2 regions of the Bacillus sp. N1(2025) genome follow, and region 1 is predicted to be linked to the other one. Evidence: riboswitches for the same ligand, from Rfam matches in the RefSeq annotation. Region 1 holds a riboswitch; the other holds the start of a gene.
What was found. A riboswitch is a leader RNA that binds a small molecule or an ion and turns the genes downstream of it on or off. The one in region 1 is predicted to bind S-adenosylmethionine.
Positions count from the first base shown of each region.

Region 2: it holds a riboswitch for S-adenosylmethionine, as region 1 does, so the genes downstream of both, metE (5-methyltetrahydropteroyltriglutamate--homocysteine S-methyltransferase) here and ACNFN4_RS15410 (phosphoadenylyl-sulfate reductase) in region 1, are expected to answer to the same signal.

Region 1 covers NZ_JBLTJB010000006.1:251,373-258,672, reverse strand. Annotated here, with positions in the region: gene ACNFN4_RS15415 (inorganic phosphate transporter) at 1-972, opposite strand, end outside; gene ACNFN4_RS15410 (phosphoadenylyl-sulfate reductase) at 985-1,686, opposite strand; SAM riboswitch class I at 1,814-1,918, opposite strand; gene pyrE (orotate phosphoribosyltransferase) at 2,020-2,652, opposite strand; gene pyrF (orotidine-5'-phosphate decarboxylase) at 2,649-3,368, opposite strand; gene ACNFN4_RS15395 (dihydroorotate dehydrogenase) at 3,337-4,272, opposite strand; gene ACNFN4_RS15390 (dihydroorotate dehydrogenase electron transfer subunit) at 4,272-5,042, opposite strand; gene carB (carbamoyl-phosphate synthase (glutamine-hydrolyzing) large subunit) at 5,039-7,300, opposite strand, start outside.
Region 2 covers NZ_JBLTJB010000004.1:17,319-24,618, reverse strand. Annotated here, with positions in the region: gene ACNFN4_RS10340 (MFS transporter) at 1-772, opposite strand, end outside; gene yeiL (transcriptional regulator YeiL) at 854-1,525, shown strand; gene metE (5-methyltetrahydropteroyltriglutamate--homocysteine S-methyltransferase) at 1,574-3,862, opposite strand; SAM riboswitch class I at 3,946-4,100, opposite strand; gene ACNFN4_RS10325 (S8 family peptidase) at 4,240-5,199, opposite strand; gene ACNFN4_RS10320 (STAS domain-containing protein) at 5,419-6,252, shown strand; gene ACNFN4_RS10315 (energy-coupling factor transporter transmembrane component T family protein) at 6,298-7,059, opposite strand; gene ACNFN4_RS10310 (ABC transporter ATP-binding protein) at 7,034-7,300, opposite strand, start outside.

The DNA.
Region 1 (7,300 bases):
GGCCATCATAAAGATGGAATAGTAATCTCCTTTTAACAGCAGGGAGACAAGCAGATACGAAATCGATAGTGACAAAAACGGCGAAACGACCCATACTTTGAGCATCGTTTTCACGACTTCTTTATGAAAAACGTTCGGCCCGTTTTTGGCCATTCCGATACCGATAATTGATGATGATGTGACTTGCGCCAATGGGACCGGCAGACCGAAGACGGAACTGATAATGACAAGCCCCGCGCCGGTTCCTGAAAGCAGTATGCCTTCTCCGGCTGAAAATCTCGTAATCTTTTTCCCGTTGGTTTCAAGCACTTTACGTCCTAAAAGCAGAGCGCCGAGAGCGACAAAGATGCCTCCGTACAGCGTTCCTTTGGACACGCTGAGCACGCCCGCAGCAACCAGAGGGCCCACTGCATTTGCGACATTATTCATTCCGGCTGAAAAAGCTTCCCAAAACCCCGCAATCAGCAGCACAATCCCTAAAATCTTCTGTTTCCGATTCGAAATGACTCGAATATTCAGAGAACTGAATACCTTCGAGACGAGAAACGTGAAACAGAACGCGACAAACGGTACAAGCACCCAAAAACTCACGATGACCAAAAGATGCTGTAAAAACAATACTTTGTACGCGACGCCGACACCGACAATCGCCCCGACAGTGACCTCACTCGTCGACAGCGGAATGCCGAGCACATTCGCCGTGAATAACGATAGCGCCGCCGATCCGATAATAATGCAGACAATGGTGAGCGTAATGGTTTGTTCGGGAATGATTCCGCCGCTGATCGTCTTAACAACTTCACCGCCGCCGATAACCGCCCCTGACAGGACTCCGGCCGCGCAGATGATCAGCGCATACGTTTTCTTTTTAACGGCGCCGGACCCGTAAGCGACTCCCATTGAAGCCGCGGCTCCGCTGGCTCCGATATTCATGGCAAAAAACAGGCAGAATAAAATAGCGGCTAATTCCATCGTGCAGCTCCTTTATTCATGCAGTCCGCATTCTGTTTTCGCCATGCCGTTCCATCTGCCGCTCCGCAAATCTTCCGCGGTAAATGCAGGTGAAGTGCACGGTTCACAGCCGATGCTCGGATACCCCTGATCGTGGAGGATATTGTAATCCAGCTCATGCTTGGAAGTATATCTCCAGATGTCTTTCCATGTCCAATGGATCAGCGGGCATACTTTAATCGATTGAAACTTGTCGTCTTTATTCAGGAAATTCGTATTCGCCCGGCTCGGCCCTTGATCCCGGCGAAGACCGGACAGCCATGCCGGATGCCCCGCGAGCGCTTCTCTTAACGGCAGAATTTTTCTGATGTAGCAGCACTGGTTCGGTTCTCTTTCCCACAGTTTATCTCCGTGAGCCTCGGCCTGTTCCTCAAGAGTAAGGCTTGGCTTTTTCAGGATAATGTTCAGCCCCGGGTAACGCTCTTTCACTTTTTCGATCGTTTCATATGTTTCTTTAAAGTGAAGACCCGTATCAAGAAACACGATTTCCGCGTCTTTCTTTACTTTAGAAATTAAATCGATCAGGACGATGCCCTCAATCCCGAAGCTGCACGCGTAAACAAGCTGGTCTCCGTAGTGGCCGTATGCCCATTTTAAAACGGACAGCGCGCCTTTATAGGAATCGTCTTCCGGAAATGTAATCGCCGGCTCTTCCCATGTGTCATACGTTAGCATTTTTTCTTTCCTCCTCCCGGAGACAATCAAACAGCTGTTGTTTTCTGCCGGTTGTCTTATCCCTCAATCTTTTTTTCATATAAAAAACTTTCAATCCAGCGGAATGAAAGACAGTGACCCGGTATAGCCCTTATCTTCAAAATGCTGTGCATTTTTCTGGATGCGGCACCTTGCAATTCACGCAGGTTGCCGGGCGTCATCGGTCCAGTCCCTCAGCCGCTCTTGATAAGCTTTTTAGATTTGTACTAAATTTTAGCACAATTCTAACAGAAGTCAACCCGAGTTTTTTGATAGGAATAATAAAACAGGCCCTGAGGCCTGTTTTTATTGTCATTATTTTTTAAACCAATCTTTTGACTCGGGATTCAATTTCCATGATTTCAGTTTTTCAATGTCATCTGAATGTATCGTTCCGTTTGCAAGCGCGACTTCAATCAGCGTGTCATAATCCGTTAACGAGTAATAAGGAAGACCCGCTTTTTTAAAGGCTTCTTTTGCTTTCGGCAGTCCGTATGTAAAAATGGAAATGACGCCGAGGACTTCCGCGCCCTCTCTTTGAAGGGCCGCCGCAGCTTCAAGCACGCTGCCCCCGGTAGAAATCAAGTCTTCAATCACGACTGTTTTTTGTCCTTTCTTAATGGCGCCTTCTATTTGATTTCCTTTGCCGTGCGCTTTCGGTTTGCTTCTGACGTAGCACATCGGCGCGCCTGTACGATCTGCGAGAAGCGCAGCATGCGGAATGCCCGCCGTTGCAGTGCCCGCGATCATCTCCGCCTCGGGGAAATGCTCTTTCAGCAGTTTGCCGAGCCCGTCCGCCACATCATTTCTCACTTTTGGATACGACAATGTCAGACGGTTGTCACAATAGATCGGTGATAAAATGCCGCTCGCCCACGTAAACGGCTCATTCGGGCGTAAAAAGACAGCTTCAATGTGTAATAGATGTTTTGCGATAGCCTGTTTCATCGGCGAACGCCCTCCCATTCCAGTTTAATTGCTTCATATGCTTTAACGGGGTTTTCCGCTTTTGTAATTGAGCGGCCCACGACGATGGCTGACGACCCGTTTTCTTTCGCAAATGACGGAGTCGCCGTCCGGACTTGATCGTCAGCTGCGTCACTGGCCGTGCGGATGCCCGGTGTGACTGTCAGAAATGAAGGCCGGACCGCTTCATAAATGGCTTTTGTTTCATGTACCGAACATACCACTCCGTCCAGCCCGCACTCTTCCGCCATTTTGCCGTAATGCACAACCGTTTCTAACAGCGGCTTATGCAGCAGAAGCTCTTCCTTCGCCACCTGCTCTGAAGTGCTGGTCAGCTGAGTCACCGCGATTAAAGACGGTCGTTTTCTGCCTGCCGGCGTGCCTTCTTCAAGCCCCTCTAGGGCCGCCCGCATCATGCGTGCGCCCCCTGCCGCATGCACATTGACGAGATCAACGCCGAGGCCGGCAAGCCGCCTCATCGCTTTATTGACCGTAGTCGGGATATCATGAAGCTTTAAATCTAAAAATATATCACAGTTCCGTTCTTTTAATTGGTGAATGATGGCGGGGCCTTCCTGATAAAAAAGTTCCATCCCCGTTTTGACAAAAAGCCTTTCCTTTTCAAACAAGTCTAAAAACGTTAAAGTCTCTTCCCCTGATGCAAAATCAAGCGCGATGATGGGCAGGTTGTTTTTCATGTTTCCAGCTCCTTCCGATGCATTCACTTACAGATTGAAAGCCGTGTTGGCGCAGCACACGGGGGAGCTGTTCTATGATTTCCGGGCAGACGAACGGATTGACGAAGTTCGCCGTGCCGACGGCAACCGCACTCGCTCCCGCAAGGAGAAATTCTAATGCATCCTCTGCGGTCTGAACGCCGCCCATCCCGATAATCGGGATTTGAACGGCCTGGCTGACTTCGTATACCATCCGGATGGCGACCGGTTTGATCGCCGGGCCTGACAGTCCGCCCGTTTTATTTGCTAAGATCGGCCGTCCCGTCTTGAGATCGAGCCTCATCCCGATGAGTGTATTAATCATCGTCAGACCGTCAGCACCGGCCGCTTCAATCGCTTTGGCAATTTCGGTTATGTTTGCGACATTAGGCGAAAGCTTCACATACACAGGCACTGCGGAAACTTCTTTCACCGCTTTTGTCAGTTCGGCCGCCATGACGGGATCAGTGCCAAAAGCAATCCCCCCCGTTTTGACATTCGGACATGAAATGTTAAGCTCAAGCGCATGCACATTCGGAGCTTGGCTGATGTGCTCGGCCACTTCTTTATAGTCGTCCACCTGAGAACCGGCGACATTTGCGATAATCGGCGTGTCAAATTGTTCGAGCCAAGGCAGCTCATGATTGAGCACATGCTCAAGGCCGGGATTTTGCAGTCCGATGGCATTCAGCATTCCCGCGCTTGTCTCCGCCACTCTCGGTGTCGGATTTCCGAAGCGGGCTTCGTTCGTCGTGGCTTTAATCATAATGCCTCCGAGGCATGATAAATCGTAAAATCCGGCATATTCTTTCCCGAAACCGAAACATCCGGAAGCGGGGATGATCGGATTTTTCAATTGGAGACCCGGCAGATTCACTTCTAACATTACAGCGCCACCTCCTCAGCTTTAAATACCGGCCCGTCAAGGCAGACCTTTACATAGGATGTATCGCTTTCACCCGTGCGGCACACGCAGGCGAAGCAGGCCCCGATGCCGCAGCCCATCCGCTCTTCCATCGAAAGATAAACCTCTTTATGGCTGTACTGCTGCTTCAGAGCTTTCAGCATCGGTGTCGGTCCGCAGCTTAGCAGGACATCGAATTCGAGCTGCTTTTCACGGATGACATCGGTGACAAATCCTTTCTCTCCATATGTTCCGTCAGCCGTCGCCACATAGGTGTCTCCGTACGCACGACATTCCTGTTCGTAAAAAACATCCTTTGCTGATTGAAATCCAAGCACATGAATGACGTTTACGCCTTTTTCCGTCAGGCGCTTTGACAGTTCCTGCAAAGGCGGAACCCCGACTCCGCCTCCGACTAACAGCGCGGTTTTGCCGGGTTCAATCCGCCGGACGGGGAATCCGTTGCCGAGAGGGCCGAGAACGTCTATCCTGCCGCCCTCTTTTTTCCCGGACAAAAGACGCGTTCCCTCACCGTCAGCTCTGTAGATAACGGATACTTCATTCGCGGCGAAATTGACGTCCGCAATGCTGAGCGGTCTTCTTAATAGCGGCGTGACCGCGTCACTCACCTTCAGATGAAGAAATTGACCCGGCTCGGTAAGGTGCCGGACAAGCTCTCCTTTCAGCACCATCTTATAAATCCGGTCGGCAATCTCTAAGTTGGATTGAACAGTCAAATGCGCTTTTTTCATATCGTGACTGCCGCCTTTTGATTGGTTTCGGATGCAGGCATATGATCCGCCCGGAATGTCATGCTTTCCAGTACCCGCAAAATGGCTTCGGCCGTATCTAAAGATGTCAGGCAGGCGACTCCGTTCTCAACGGATTCGCGGCGGATTCTGAAGCCGTCTCTGGCCGGCTGTTTGCCCTTTGTCAGCGTATTGATGACAAATTGCGCTTCGCCGTTTCTGATGACATCGAGCAGATTTTTCCCTTCTTCGCCGATTTTTCCGACGACCTGAGCCGGAATCTGAGCGTCTTTCAAATAAGCCGCCGTTCCTTCCGTTGCCAAGATTTTATAGCCGATGGCGTGGAACCGCTTGGCGATCAGCAGTCCTTCTTCTTTATCTTTATCGGCAACAGTCAACAGCACTGAGCCGTAGTTCGGGATTTGAATGCCAGAAGCAATCAGCGCTTTATAGAGCGCTTTTTCCAGGGTTGAATCTTTGCCCATGACCTCTCCCGTCGACTTCATTTCAGGGCCTAACGTAATATCCACTCTTCTCAGCTTCGCGAATGAGAAGACAGGCGCTTTCACGAATACCCCCTGCTGTTCAGGCTGCAGCCCCTCTTGATAGCCGAAATCAGCAAGCTTTTGACCGAGGATGACCTTTGTCGCCAGGTTCGCCATTGGGATTTTTGTGATTTTGCTTAAGAACGGCACGGTTCTGCTTGACCGCGGATTTACCTCAAGCACATACACCTCACCTTTCGAAAGTACGAACTGGATGTTCAGCAACCCGATGATGTTAAGGCCTTTTGCCAAGGCTACAGTGTATTGTTCGATTTTTTTCTTTATGTCTTCGCTTAAAGACTGAGGCGGATAGACGGCGATTGAATCCCCTGAATGGACGCCGGCCCGCTCGATATGCTCCATAATTCCCGGAATAACGACTGTTTCGCCGTCAGATACGGCATCGACTTCGATTTCTTTCCCCGTCAGATAACGGTCGATTAACACCGGATGCTGCGGGTTGATTTTGACCGCATTTTTCATATAGTGAAGCAGCTCTTCTTCGTGATAGACGATTTCCATCGCCCGGCCGCCGAGCACATACGAAGGGCGGACAAGTACCGGATAGCCGATGGATGCGGCGATTTTGACAGCTTCGTTCACCGACACGGCGGTTTTTCCGAGAGGCTGCGGCACATTCAGCGCCTCAAGCGCCTGCTCGAACTTATCCCGGTCTTCCGCACGGTCTAAATCTTCTAGTGATGTGCCGAGAATTTTGACGCCGCGGGCGCTCAATTCTTCCGCAAGATTGATCGCCGTCTGGCCGCCGAATTGGACAACAACGCCTTCCGGCTGTTCCAAATCAATGATGTGCATGACATCTTCAACCGTCAGCGGTTCAAAATACAGTTTGTCTGATATGCTGAAATCAGTGGACACCGTCTCAGGATTGTTGTTGATAATAATCGCTTCATAGCCTGCCTGCTTGATCGCCCAGACAGAATGAACGGTCGCATAGTCAAATTCGACGCCCTGTCCGATACGGATCGGCCCGGAACCGAGGACGACGACGCTTTTTCTTGAAGTAACCTCAGATTCGTTCTCTTCCTCATATGTGCTGTAGAAGTACGGGGTTTCTGATTCGAATTCCGCCGCGCATGTATCCACCATTTTATATACAGGCTTGATGTCTGCTTCTTTTCGCATTTGATACAGCTCTTGTTCCGGCATATTCCATTCCCGGCTGATATATTTGTCGGAGAAACCGAGTTGCTTCGCTGTCTGAAGGACGGCGAGGCTGCCTTTTTCCGCTTTCAGCTCTGTTTCAAAAGCGACCAGCTTACAGAGCTTGTGCAAAAAGAATACGTCAATTGCGGAAAACTCATGAAGCTGCTCCACTGTATAGCCTCTTCTGAACGCTTCAGCAAGATAAAACAGGCGTTCATCCCCGGCTTTTCTGATCCGTTTTTCCAAAAGTCCGTCCGAAATCTCTTCCGCATCCTTCAGTTCCAGGTGATAGACATCGGCTTCCAGTGAGCGGACCGCCTTTAACAGCGATTCTTCAAGGGTGCGTCCGATGGCCATGACCTCTCCGGTGGCTTTCATTTGCGTCCCGAGCCTGCGGTTTGCCGACTCAAATTTGTCGAACGGCCAGCGCGGGATTTTAGAAACGACATAGTCAAGCGCGGGCTCAAAAGCCGCATATGTTTTTCCCGTTACGGGATTCATCATTTCATCAAGAGAAAGCCCGACTGCGATTTTCGCCGCAAGCTTTGC
Region 2 (7,300 bases), on a different contig from region 1:
CGATTGCAAAGAAGATAATCTCCGCGATAACGGCGATGTTGATGATGATTCCGATGGCATATGCGGGCGCATCGATTTCCTGCAAAAAGAGATAACCGTAATTGTAGTAAGATGCATGTGCCGCCTGCAGTAAGATAACGATTGCGAGCACCAGACCGAAATATTTGATGCGGAATAAGGCAAACATACCCTCTTTTCTTGCGCGGTCTGTTTCCGGCCGTTTTGAAAGAACAGCTGGTGCATGCATAAAGCTGAGGCATGCGAATATCAGGGTGCCCAAAAGCAGTGCCCATAAAATCGCTTGATCTCCGAATATACCTGTAAAGACGGACAGGATGACGCCGGCTGAAACAAAACCCGCGGACCCCCACTGGCGGCTTGTCCCATAAGCCTTTAATTCGTTATGCTGTACAAGGACGCCGCAAGCGCTGTCTAAAGCAGGCATTAAAGCAGGGTAAAACACATGCAGCACTAATGTGACAAGAAGCAGGCTTTGAAAAGAATCAGCGGGAATATAACATAAAAGTGCGAGAAGCGTCCCGATTCTGGCGCCGTTTAATAAGGCTTTGCTGCTGAATTTTCCTGATAAATAAGGGAAGAAAAATAATGTGGAAATCCCTCTTGCCGCCAAGCCCAGGCTCATAATGAAACTGGCTTCGGATACGGAAACCCCTTTTATATGCACCATCCATCCCGTCCAATAGGGCAGAAAAACACCCCATGTCATAAAAAAACTAAAAAAATGCAGACTCATCCAGCGATATGCTTTCATTCCCGTTCCTCCTTTAATTGGCATGTTATCATGTAAAGACATAAAGACAATATGAGATATCTCATATTTTTGGGGTGGACGATGGAAATTTATAAAGGCGAGAAAAAGCGGCATCAGTTAGAAAAACACTCAATCGCGCATTTATTCTCTTTCCCCGCTGAAAAGTTTATGGAAGTGCACGAATATGAGCGGGACGAATGGATGATTCAAGAGGGCAGGAGGCCTGACTTCCTGTTTTACGTGATTGAAGGAAAAGCGAAAATATATGTAACCCATCAAAACGGGAAAGTTTCTTTAATTAATTTTATCAACAAAAATGATTACATCGGAGAGATGGAACTATTACATGAAGTGTATTACACAAAAGGAATTCAAGCCTCAGCGAAGACTGTTTGTTTTGCTCTGCCTATTTACCGCTGCCGCGCGCAATTGCTGCAGGATGCGAAATTCCTGCGTGAGTTGGCTAAGTTTTTAAGTGCTAAGGCAACGCTTATGGCTTCGAAATATTCACAAAGTCTGGCGTTCCCGCTTGAAAACCGGCTTGCTGATTTTATTTTGCAGACGGCTTATGAAGGGGTTTATAAAGAGAAGCACGTAACGGTCTGTGATTATTTGGGTGTATCTTACCGTCATCTCTTGCATGTGCTGACGCAATTCTGCCAAAAAGGGTATTTGCAAAAAGAAGGGCGGGGCTATCAAATTAAGCAGCATGATTCATTATATGAACTTGCAGAAGCGCTGAAGAATAAGTAGCACGCCCAGAAAAAACAGCCACCCGCGATTTGCGGATGGCTGTTTTCATTATACAAGCTGAGCTTGTTTTTTTCGTGCCTGTTTCGCGGCGTCGACCATATTTTTTAATGCCGCAACGGTTTCTTCCTGCTGTCTTGTTTTCAGTCCGCAGTCCGGGTTTACCCAGAAGCGGTCAGTCGGACACACTTCAAGCGCGTCATCAATAATTTGATAGATTTCTTCAGTTGCCGGCACACGCGGGCTGTGAATGTCGTATACACCGAGTCCGAGGCCTTTCACGTAAGGATGTTCTTTCAAGTATTCTAAAAATCCTCCGTGGCTTCTGCTGTGTTCGATTGTAATGACATCCGCGTCAAGATCATTGATCGTATCTACGATATCTTCAAAGTTGCTGTAACACATATGCGTATGAATCTGCGTCTCATTTTGCACAGAAGACGTCGTTAACCGGAATGCTTCTGCGGCCCAAGTTAAATATTCATCCCAATCCTGCGTTTTTAACGGCAGTCCTTCGCGGAGCGCGGGTTCATCCACTTGGATAATTTGGATACCGGCATCTTCAAGCGCTTTTACTTCTTTTCTGAGGGCAAGCCCGATCTGGAAGGCGATTTCTTTTCTTGAAATATCCACACGCGGGAATGACCAGTTTAAGATGGTGACAGGTCCCGTCAGCATGCCTTTCATGTGTTTTTCCGTCAGCGATTGGGCGTAGACCGTATCTTTTACCGTCATCGGTTTGATAAATTCGACATCTCCGAAAATGACAGGCGGACGTACGCAGCGTGAACCGTAAGACTGCACCCATGCATATTTCGTAAAGGCGAATCCGGCCAGTTTTTCACCGAAGTATTCCACCATGTCCGTCCGCTCAAATTCTCCGTGAACGAGCACGTCTAAGCCGATTTCTTCCTGAATGTCAACCCAGCGCTTCGTTTCCGCATTAATAAAGGCTTGGTACTGTTCATCCGTCCAATCTTTTTTCCGCCATTTTTGCCGTGCGCTCCGCACCTCGGCAGATTGAGGGAAGCTTCCGATTGTCGTCGTCGGCAGAAGGGGAAGACCGAGTGATTCATTTTGCAGCGCCAATCGTTCTTCAAAGCTTGCCGGACGGGAGAAATCTTTTTCCGTCAGCTGATTCAGCTCTTCTTTTTGAGCTGAGTTCGCTCCTGTTGCGAATGCTTTTAAAGCCTTAAGTGCCGCTTTTGACTCTTCGATCTGCTCACTGACGGCCGCTTTGCCGGACAGAAGCCCTTCTTTTAAGACGCCGAGTTCCGCCAGTTTTTCTTTAGCGTATGACAGGCCGTTCAGCAAATCCTTTTCAAGGTGCTCGTCAGGGTGTTTTGCCACCGGCACGTGCAGAAGGCTGCTTGAAGGCTGAATCCATAATTCCTCAACGTCAGCGTGGCTGAGGATATCCAGAGCTGCATCAAGGCGTTCTTCAACATCGATTTTCCAAATGTTGCGCCCGTCGATCACACCGGCTGCCAGCACTTTATCTTTCGGGAAGCCGTGCTTTTTCAGCTGCTCAAGGTTTCTGCCTTTATCATGCACGAAGTCAAGCCCGATTCCCTGTACGGGATAAGAAACGAGTTCTTCATATGCATCAACCGAATCAAAGTATGTCTGCAGGAGAACATTCAGTCCTGAAAGCTCTTTTGTGATCGCTTCATAGAGGTCTTTGGCGGCACGGACGTCTTCAGAAGAAGCTGTCACAAGGGCAGGCTCATCAATCTGAACCCATTTGACGCCTTCTGCTTCAAGCTCTTTCAGCAGCTGAACATAAAGAGGAACAAGGCGTTTTTGAATCGCTTTCGCTTCTGATTCTTCGTATCCTTTCGCAAGCGTGACGAATGTGTACGGACCGACGATGACAGGTTTCGTTTCCGCTCCGAATTCTTCTTTGATCCGGCGGTAGTCATCAAGCTGTTTGTTTCTCGTCAGACGGAATTCAATGCTTTCGTCATATTCAGGAACGATGTAATGGTAGTTGGTATTAAACCATTTCGTCATTTCACTGGAAACGGCGTCTTTTACACCGCGGGCAATCGCAAAGTATGTATCAACGGGATCCGTGATGCTGCGGAATCTTTCCGGAATCCAGTTAAAGCTGACGGCTGTATCAAGCACATGGTCATAATGGGTGAAATCAGAGACCGGCACGATATCGATATGCTGGTCAAGCTGTGTTTTGACAGCTGATAAGAATAAACCGTCAAGTTCTTTAAGAAACGTTTCTTTGTCAGTGTTTCCTTTCCAATAAGCCTCAAGCGCTTTTTTCCATTCTCTGTTCAAGCCGATTCTCGGAAAACCGAGGTTCGAAGTTTTGATTGTTGTCATTAAGTTTCCTCCTTTAAGTGAGATGTAACAAAAAAGCCCCTTTCTCATGAGAGAAAGAGGCTTTAACTTCAAAATGTAAGCCTCTCTCATCTCTCAGATCACGTCTGATGGAATTAGCACCGTGCCTTATGAGACAGTCGTCTCGGCGCAAAAATCACGCGCCCCATTTCACAATGGAATTACGGTCGGTTGCTGTTGGGGTCAAAAGGCCAATCCCTCGCCCAACTCTCGATAAGAGAAAGTATTTCAATTTTTTTGAAAAGTTACATCATTTGTTGGTTATCTTATCAGCTTATTCAGATCACTGTCAATAGAAAATCTCACATTTTAAAAATTGGTGATGTGACAAGCTGACCATTCATTATATGAGAAAAATATCAGAAAGACAGCAGCTGTGCCTGTTCGGCTCTTTCCATCAGCACTTCAGGCGCGTCTAAATACAGAAACCCGTTCCCGGCCAATGTTTTGGCGATGTCCAAAGGAAGGGTCCGCCGCACGAGCTGGGCGTAGACTTCAGCCTCAGAAAGCGTCCGCTGAAACGCGTCCTGTTCAAGCCCTTTTATTAAGGCAAGCGCTCCGCTCACATGCGGGGCGGCCATTGAAGTGCCCGTCAGCTTCCCGTATTTATGGTTGGGAAGGGTGGAGAGAATATTTTCTCCCGGAGCCACTAGGTCAATCTCTTTATTGGCGTTTGAAAATTCAGACGATTTACGGGCGATTGAGACTGATCCGACTGCGATCACTTCGTTGTAAGCGGCCGGATACGACAGTTCCTCTGTACGCTCGTCTCCGTCGCCTTCGTTTCCTGCCGCGCAAACGACCAGAACACCGCTTTTTACCGCATTTGCGACGGCTTCTTTCAATTCAGGCACATCGCTTGGCCCGCCGAGTGACATGGAAATGATATCGGCCTTTTGTTCAACGGCGTAGTTGATGCCGTTAATGATCCATTCGTATTTGCCGCTGCCGTTTTGACCGCCGAGAACTTTAACAATTAAGAGGCTTGCTTCCGGCGCGACACCCGAAATTCCGCCGTTTGAATCATTGGCGGCAATCGTTCCGGAAACGTGTGTCCCGTGTCCGTTATAATCGGAAATCGCGTCTTCTTTGCCTCCGTCATCATCGGTGAAGTTTTTCCCGCCGACAATCCGGTCTTTCAAATCAGGATGATTGATGTCGCAGCCTGTGTCAAGCACCGCGATTTTAATATCCTTGCCTTTAAACCCTTTTGCCCACAACTCTGGCGCCTTAATCACTTTAATACCCTCTGGAAGCTCGTTCACATCCATGATCTGTTCATCCGTGACATAAGGAATCAAATGCATTTCACCATTCATAAAAAAGCCCTCCTTTTTTATGCTTGCGAGTGGATACAAGGGTGTTGCTACTATTTTATGGCAGAGCATGCCGGTCGGAAAGAGTCATTTGAAGCATTTTCATAAAAAAGGCGTAATCTATTGCACTAAAAAATTTCAAATAAATGGATAGTTTAACAGCTTTTATTTTCATTCATGACCCGCTGACGCTATAATTGGAAATGGGAAAGGAGAAGAGATATGAAGATAAATGAAGCATTATACGACTATTTTACAGAACAAGCGGATCAAATTGCGGAAGAGTGGATCGAAACGATGGAAGATTCGGACCCGAATTCGGTTTATTCTTTGGCAAATCCTGTCATCACAGAAGAACTGACGGAGCAGGATAAAGAATTTTACCGGCATATTAATAAAATGTATATCATGCCGGAAAAAGAATTTTTAGAAGAGTTCGAGCAGTGGGTGATTGAGCTCGCGAAAGACCAGAAGCATCTGGATACACCCGTCCAGTATGTGGTCCGTGAATTCATGAGAAACCGGAGGCTATACATCAGTTATTATGATGCGTTTGCCGATAAACATGAATCTTCGTTTGCAGAGGGAGAAAGGAAGAAATGGGAGAATTTAATTGTACGAGTATTTGATTTTACGATTTACACGTTTGTCGATCATGCCGAGCATAACTCGAAAATGCAGCTGAACGCGCAAAGAGAAATGATTTTGGAGTTAAGCTCTCCGGTTATCACGCTGAGCAAACGGACGGCGCTGCTGCCGCTTGTCGGCGATATTGACACGGAGCGCGCCAAATTCATTCTTGAAAATACGCTGAGCACATGTGCCAAACGGCTGATTGAACATCTGTTTATTGACCTATCGGGTGTAGTGGTTGTCGATACGATGGTGGCGCATCAGATTTTTAAATTAATTGAGGCGCTGAAATTGATCGGCGTCACGTCCACTTTATCCGGAATCAGGCCGGAAATCGCTCAAACCGCCGTACAGCTCGGCATTAATTTCTCAGATATTACGATCAAGTCCAATCTCGCTCAGGCTCTCAATTATCATCAATAACATACATAACAAAACAGGCTGCCGAATCACTCCGGCGGCCTGTTTTTATACAAACAACAATGAAATGAGCCAGCTTGCGCCGAATAACAGAAGCACGAGCAGGAAAAAACACCAGTCGGCGCGGCGCACGGTAACAGTTCTGTAAAACGTGCGGTTTCGGCTCCCCGTAAAGCCTTTAGATTCCATCGCGATCGCCGTGCGTTCCGCCTTTCTGATTGCGCCTGCCAATAGCGGAATGGTGAAGCGCCTGAAGGCGGAGAGCTTTCCTTTCAGCCCTGAATCAGACGCCGCGCCCCTGATTCTGTGCGCCTGCCGGATGATCAGGATTTCATCTTTCAGAAGAGGGAGAAACCGGAACCCCGCGATAACGCCGTATGCAAGCTTGGGCGGCAGCTTACACTGCTGAATCAGACTGAGCATGAACAGAATCGGATCGGTTGTGAAAAGAAACATCATCGACAAAGCGGAAAAACATAAAATACGAAACGCGATAGAAATCCCGAGCGCCGCGTTATCACTGTTGACGGCAATCGGCCCGAGCTTAAACAGCAGGTTGCTTCCGGTTGTCGGGACGTTTCCGAATACGGCGGCTGTCCATAAAGAACCGAAGGCCAGAATGACAAACGGAATCGTGAACAGCAGCCATTTTTTCAGCGGCACACGCCCCGCCGAGAGGACGCCTCCCGCAATGATGATATAAAACAAAGCAGGGGTGTACGGATTATAAATAAACGACAGCATAATGACGCATAACAATACAGCCGCCGCCTTTATTGACGGGTTAACAGCCTCCAGCCGCAAGTTCATTTCTCCGCCTCCTGTCGTGTTTCATCCATTCATACCGCAGCGGCAAAGCCAAATGCGCCTGCTCGGCGATCCCGGTGTTATCAGAAAATAAAGCGTCGGGAGTTCCCCGGAATACCAGTTTCGTGCCGCAGAGCACAAGGATCGTGTCGGCATAATCTGAGACGAGTTCCATATCGTGTGTCACCATCAAAACAGCCGTTCCTTCCTTTTGAATCTCACGGAGCATTTGCATACACTCCCG